Crateriforma conspicua: one gene and its partner. The protein of the gene in region 1 interacts with the protein of each later gene in a pairwise test. Links are inferred from orthologs where the notes say so. Each region holds a gene or a part of one and is shown on either strand. Other genes may lie near its edges.

Region 1 (4,137 bases):
CTTGCGGCGGTCGCGGTGTGTCCATCTCCGACGGCTCCTTCGCGGCCGTCGCAATCGATTCCACCAGCGGCGACCTGTCCGTCAGGTCGCCGTTTTTCGTGGGTTGGACAATTCTTTTTGCCCTGTTTTTTTCGGCACACATCGGCCGGCACTTGCGTTTGTGGTCCGGCCGATCCGATCATCTGAATCGACCACGCGGGACGGATTTCCTAAGATGCACCGGTCCGGACGACCGATGCGATGGCATCCACCGTCTGTGCCCGCGCCGATCTGCGATGATGCCGTCATCCAGACGTGGCCAATCCAGCCCCACCCTGGGGCAGATCCCGTGATCCCCGCGTCGACAAGGAATCCGATCGCGTGTCCGAAACCACCGCCGCATCGCGTCCGTTTGTGCACCTTCATTGCCACAGCCACTACAGCCTGCTGGACGGCGCCAGCGATATCAGCAAATTGGTCAAGCGGACGGTCGATCACGGGATGAACGCCCTGGCGTTGACCGACCACGGCAATCTGCACGGGGCATTGGAGTTTTATCGAAAAGCCAAAGACGCGGGCATCAATCCGATCATCGGTTACGAAGCCTACATTGCCCCGGGCAGCCGATTCGACAAGGGCGGAGCGTCCAGCAGCAAAGCGGCCAGTTACCACCTGACCCTGTTGGCCAAAAACCGAACCGGCTTCAAAAACTTGATCAAGATGGCCAGCGCCGCGTCGCTGGAAGGATTCTATTTCAAACCGCGGATCGATAAGGAAATCCTGCAAACCTACAACGAAGGCATCATCTGTCTGTCTGGTTGCGTCAGCAGTGAATTCAGCCGTGCCATCTTGAAGGGGATCGACACCGCCGAGCACGAAAAAGAGGCCAGAGACATCGCCGGGTGGTTTCACAACGTTTTCGGCGATCGGTACTTCATCGAAGTGATGAACAACGGCGTCGACATCCAACGTCAACAACTGCAGGGCGCCGTTGAAATCGCCGACCGCTTGGGACTGCCCGTCGTCACCACCAGCGACACGCACTATGTCGATCGGGAAGACGCCGAAGCCCAAGACATCATGCTGTGCATCAACACGGGACGATTCCGGACCGATCAATCGCGGATGAAAATGGAGAACGACCAGTTCTTCTTGCGCAGCCCCGAACAGATGTACGACTGTTTTCCGGGCATGGAAGACGCGGTATCACGCAGCCAAGAAATCGCCGACAGCGTGGACATCGATCTGGAATTCGGCAAACACTTTTTCCCTCGTTTCGAATGCCCGAACGAACAAAAGCCGATCGACTACCTGCGGGAATTGTGCGTCAAAGGTCTGAAGGAACGATACGAGGACGATCCCGAACGGTTGGTCGATGGCGAACTGTCCGATGAAGTCAATGCTCGCTTGGATCGAGAACTGGGCGTTATCGAAAAGCTGGGATACCCGACCTATTTCCTGATCGTCTGGGATTTCGTCAATCACGCCCGCAGCATTGGTATCAACGCAACAGCACGGGGCAGCGGCGTCGGCGCGATCGTTTGCTATGCGCTGTACCTGTCTCACGTCTGTCCGCTGCGATACGACCTGCTGTTCGAACGATTCCTGGATGAAAGTCGAACCGAACCGCCGGATATCGATATCGACTTTGAAAAGGAACGCCGCGGCGAAGTCATCGACTATGTGAAAAAGCGGTACGGCAGCGAAATGGTCTGCCAAATTGGTACGTTCGGAACCCTGGCCGCGCGCGCCGCGATCAAAGACACCGGTCGCGCCCTGGGTGTCCCGCTAAGCCGGGTCAATCAGGTCACCGAAATGGTGCCGGATGAGTTGAAGATCACCCTGCCCAAGGCGCTCGAAAAAAGCGCCGACCTGAAAAACACATACGACAATGATCCCGAAATCCGGGAACTGATCGACCTGGCGATGAAGATCGAAGGTCTGGCCCGAAACGTCGGAACACACGCCGCCGCGGTGGTGATTTCCGACAAACCCTTGACCGAATACGTGCCGCTGACGCGGGTGCCCGGCAAACAGGATGTCATCACCCAGTGGTCGATGAACGACGTGGAAGCGTCGGGCCTGTTGAAGATGGATTTCCTGGGGCTGCGAAACCTGACCATCCTGTCCCGGACGGTTCAGCTGGTCCAGCAAACCACCGGCACGGAGATCGACCCGCTGAAATTCCCCTTGGATGACAAGGAATCCTATGCCCTGCTGCAACGCGGCGAAACCAAGGGCGTCTTTCAGCTGGAATCGGGAGGTATCCGGGACTTGCTGCAGCGGATGAAGCCCGACTGTTTCAGCGACATCATCGCAACCGCCGCGCTTTACCGCCCCGGACCGCTGGAAGGCGGGATGGTCGACGATTACGTCAACATCAAGCACGGCCGCCAAGAACCCGAATACAAGCACCCCGTGCTGAAGGAAGTTCTTGAAGAAACCAACTCCATCATGGTTTATCAAGAACAGGTCATGCGGATCTTGAACCGCTTGGGCAAGATTCCGTTGGCCAAAGCGTACACGTGTATCAAGGCGATCAGTAAGAAAAAGGAAGCTTTGATCGCGGCCAACTACAAGGCCTTCATCGAAGGTTCCGTCGAAAACGGGCTGGCCAACAAAGACGCCGAAGACATCTGGAATCTGATCGTCAAATTTGCGGGCTACGGCTTTAACAAGTCTCACAGTACCGCCTATGCACTGGTGGCCTACCAAACGGCGTACCTGAAAGCTCACCATCCGATGGAATTCATGGCAGCGTTGCTGTCCAGTGACATCGACGGTCGGAACTTCAAGCGAAAGGATTCGCTGGTCGAGCACATGGAAGATTGCGACCGGATGCAGATCGAGATCGAGCATCCGTGTGTCAATCGCAGCGCCGCCGACTTTTCGGTCAACAACGGAAAGGTCCAGTTTGCTCTATCCGCAATCAAAGGCTGTGGTGGCAGCACGGCGACGTCGATCGAACGTGAACGCACCAAAAACGGTCCGTTCAAAGACATTTTCGATTTCTGTGAACGAGTCGACCCGCATGACTGTAACCGTTCATCAATCGAATCATTGATCAAAGCCGGTGCGATGGACTGCTTCGGTGCCCATCGCAGTCAGCTAATGTCGATCGTCGACCGGGCCCTGCAAGCCGGTGCCGCGGTTCAGAAAGACAAGAAAAGCGGGCAAGCCAATCTATTCGGTGCGTTCGACGATGAACCGGAAGCCGACGCACCGTCGATCCCCCTGCCCGATATTGAAGAATGGCCCGATCGTGAAAAGCTGTTGAATGAGAAAGAAGTGCTGGGTTTTTATTTGGACAGCCATCCGCTGGCCGAATACGAAAACAAGCTGGCGACCTTTCGAACGCACACCACCGACAAACTGGGCGACGTCAAGGATCGTGCGGAAGTCATCCTTGGCGGCATGATCAGCAGCATCAAGTTGGCCCACACCAAGAACAGCAAACCCGGTCAGCCGTCGAAGTACGCCAACTTTGATTTGGAAGACATGGGCGGCAACGTCCGCTGTATCGTCTGGCCACGCGGTTTCGCCGAATGCGGCGAACGCGTTCAACCCGACGCGGTGGTCTTGGCCAAAGGTAAAGTCGATCGGCGGGGCGGTGGCGACGAAGTCAACTTGATCATCGACGACCTGGTCCCGCTGGATGAACTGGACAACCGGTACACCCACGGCATCCGTATTCGCTTTGACGAAATCGAACACGACACCAATACGATGAACAGTGTCCGCGAAATCATCCGCGGGTATCCCGGTTCCAAAGAACTGTTGATCACCATCGGGCTACGTGACGGAGAAACGGTTCACCTGAAAAGCGATCGTTTCCGCGTCGACGTAACCCCTGAATTACGGAATCGCTTGGACGATTTGATGGGCAGCGGCCACTACAAACTGCTAATGAGCAAACCGGCCGGACGCTGAACCACGATCAAGTTCAATTGGACGCAAATTCAACGCAGATCGGTGTCGGCACAACGGCCATGTTCCGCGTGTAAGTCAATTCGCCGGATTCCGAATCGATGGCGAACACCGTGACGGTATTGCTGTCGCGTCCGGCGGCCAACAAATAGCGGCCGCTGGGATCCAGGTTGAAATTCCGCGGCCACCCGCCGCGAATAGGTTCGACTTCGATCACCGACAGCTTTCCTG
Region 2 (3,077 bases), 2.3 Mb from region 1 along the record:
CAGCTATGACTTCAACTGGCAGTTGGAATATCGATTCAACCAACCGTTGGCGGTCACGGCGGGAAGCCGTATCGACCTGACGGCGTGGTATGACAACAGCGAAAACAATCCGGCCAATCCTGATCCCGGCACAACGGTCCGCTGGGGACCGCAAACGGACGACGAAATGATGTTGGGGTATGTGGAGTATTTTGAAACTGATGAGCTTGTCGGTGATTCGCCGGCTGATGATTCAATCGACACCGATTCGGCCCGATTGATCGCCGCGTTTCAAAAAGTCGATGGTGACAACAGCGGCACGATCACGCGACAAGAGTTTCCGCGACCTTTGTTGTTCGGCCGCATCGACGCCGACGGTGATGATTTGCTGACCAGCGACGAGGTTTTGGACGCCGCCGAAATCATTTTGCCTTTGTTGGGAAGATGACAGCGCCGAAATGATCCCATCTTCGTCATGTGCTGTGCGACAGTATCGCAGAACCAATCCCGAGCGCAGTTCCCGCCACAGACGCCTGCAAGCAAACACGCGGTAACTTCACTCGGTGGAAGCTGGCTTGGTGCGGACTATAAAGACTGTCAGCTATCGACGGGGCGCGTCGTTGCGCGGCAGGTCGATCTTGGTGACCTCCGCGCTGAAGACTTCTTTACAGGATTGCACCAACGAATTGGCTTCCACTTCGCGCATCCACTGCACCCGCGACTTCTGTGGTGCTTTGGCCACCGGTTTGTCTTCGGCGACCGCCTTGGTCGAAGCTTTGATGATGACCTGATGATCGCGACCGGTCAGTCGGCGCAGCGATTCGACGATTTCTTGCCGGTGCACGGGTTTATCGCACCGTCCCATCGCCAGACCCGCCTTTGCGGGAAACGTCATCACGACCTGGCCCGAATCATCAATGCTGACGTCTTCGACCGACGTCGCAAGCGTTGACGTCATCGGGTCCATGTCCTGCAGCGCTCTCGCCCACAACTCTTTTCCGCTTAAACTTCCGGCCGGTACTGGTGGACTAGCCGTGGCGGCGGCGGAAGCAGCCGCGGCGGGAACGGATGCCGGGGCTTCCGATCGGCTGGACGATTCGCCATCGTTGCCACTGACCGGTGGCGATGCGGCATGGGCATCGTCGATCCGCGGCACGTTGGCGGCGGTCGATGGCGTTGGGGCCGAGTTTGCTGCGGCGGAATCAGGACTTACCGCGGGGGCTTTTTTTTTTGATTCGGCTCCGAGCGAACCCGGTGTCTCCGGTGCAACTGATCGTGTTGTCGAAAGACGTGCGCCTTCGGGAAGCGTCTTGGCGGCTTCGGCCAAATCAGCGATCGATTGCAGATCCGGCAAGTGGCAAATTTGTATCAGCGTTGATTCCAACAACACCCGCGCGTAAACACTGTGTCGGATTCGGACCAGTGTGTCGTCGATCAGTCCGACGACGGCCAGAACCGTTTGCAATCCCCATCGTTTGCCCAATTCCGACAGTTCGTCGTACAGTCCCGCCGACGTGTGACGCAGCATGGATGCTTCGCAGCCCACCGTGACGGCCATCAAATCACGGAAGTAACCCAAAAGCTGTTCGGCCAACCGTCCCGCATCGACACCCTCATCGACGGCGGCATCCAACTGTGAAAGCGCCGATGCAGCGTCACGGGCGGCCATCGCGGTGGCCAACGCGTGCAAGCGTTCGTCGTCCGCGGTGCCCAGCATTTGGTGGACGGTTTCGGCGGTCAACTGGTCGCCACTGAACGACAGCAACTGTTCCAACAATGACTGACTGTCACGCATGGAACCGGCCGCACGTCGGGCGATCAATTCCAAAGCGGTGTCATCCGCCTCGGTCCCTTCGGCGGCACAGATCTCTTTCAACCGCGCGACAATTTTGCTGACTTCGACCGGTGCGAAATCGAATCGCTGGCACCGGCTGAGTACGGTGATCGGAATCTTTTCCGGATCCGTCGTGCAAAAAATGAACTTCACATGCTCGGGCGGTTCTTCCAGCGTTTTCAACAACGCATTGAAGGCCGCTTGGGTCAGCATGTGGACTTCGTCGATGATGTAGATCTTGTATCGCGACCGGCTGGGCCGGACACCGACGTTGGCACGCAGACTGCGAATCTCATCGATGCCACGGTTGCTGGCACCGTCAATTTCGATCACATCGACGTCTTCGCCCGCATCAATGGCCTGGGCGACATCGGTTTCCTGGTCGGGGTTTCCGGTGGGGCCGCCGGGATCGTTCAGCGCTTTTGCAAAGATCCGCGCGGTGCTGGTTTTGCCGACCCCACGGGCACCGGTGAACAAGTACGCGTGTCCGACGCGGCCGGTTTCGATCGCATTGACCAAAGCCCGACCGACGTGATCTTGGCCCACCAGTTCGTCGAAAGACTTGGGGCGATAACGCCGCGCGACGACGACGTATCCGTCTTGCGAAGCGGCGGACGGTTGATGCTGCTCGGATGAATCAGACATGCGTGGCGCGTCGAGGGGTCCGGACAACAACGAGAAGAAGTTGAACGACTGACCGGTGGAGGCGACCTTCACACAAAGCTACACCGCTTATGGCTGCTCCAGTTAAGGCCTGACCAGGTTCACGATTCACAATCGCAAAGGCCGCCACCATCAATCAGTCGTTCAAGGCATCGGTCATCCGGAGGTTTCATCGGACGACGTTCCGCCGGCCCCCGATCCATTGCCTGTGTCGGCGGGCTGACGGGACGGTTGTCGTGATGGCGGGCAAGCGTGTTGCCTGCGACGCGTCACCCAACCGTCAAACCGTATCTTGGCCGCCGGCGACCGATGTTGCAAGGCACGCGCGGCGTCCGACCACTGCATCGAAGCGATCAGCTTCGTCGTCGACCGCGTTGGTTTCCCGACTTGCCGCCGTTGCCACCACGGCCCCCACCGCCACGCGAGGGACGTTTGTGGTTTTCAATGTTGGAATCGACCAACAAGTTGACCGTGTCCAGCCAAGTCGGCACGTTGCGGCGACGTGGTGCCGATTCGTCATCGTCGGACGAATCATCGTCGCGGGACCGCCGGGAATCCTTCGAACGTTCGGAACGATCGTCGTCGTTGTCGCGGCGTCGAC

The links. Proteins that work in one complex are often made in the same cells at the same time.
Region 2: the proteins of dnaE (region 1) and dnaX interact in binary tests that used the Escherichia coli proteins (3 or more experiments, as listed by UniProt). The link is inferred for Crateriforma conspicua from one-to-one orthologs.

What each region holds. Positions count from the first base shown.
Region 1 is NZ_CP036319.1:6,582,875-6,587,011, forward strand. Bases 50-4,109 are described here. They hold dnaE (DNA polymerase III subunit alpha), read left to right. Parts: upstream 50-360; coding sequence 361-3,909; downstream 3,910-4,109. Other genes in these bases: Mal65_RS24070 (lactonase family protein), read right to left, coding at 3,923-4,109. Also shown: more of Mal65_RS24070, read right to left, coding at 4,110-4,137. UniProt on the Escherichia coli protein: DNA polymerase III is a complex, multichain enzyme responsible for most of the replicative synthesis in bacteria. This DNA polymerase also exhibits 3' to 5' exonuclease activity. The alpha chain is the DNA polymerase catalytic subunit.
Region 2 is NZ_CP036319.1:4,255,362-4,258,438, reverse strand. Bases 20-3,019 are described here. They hold dnaX (DNA polymerase III subunit gamma/tau), read right to left. Parts: upstream 2,459-3,019; coding sequence 581-2,458; downstream 20-580. Other genes in these bases: Mal65_RS15470 (hypothetical protein), read right to left, coding at 2,830-3,019; Mal65_RS15485 (redoxin family protein), read left to right, coding at 20-427. In the rest of the region: more of Mal65_RS15485, read left to right, coding at 1-19; more of Mal65_RS15470, read right to left, coding at 3,020-3,077. UniProt on the Escherichia coli protein: Part of the beta sliding clamp loading complex, which hydrolyzes ATP to load the beta clamp onto primed DNA to form the DNA replication pre-initiation complex.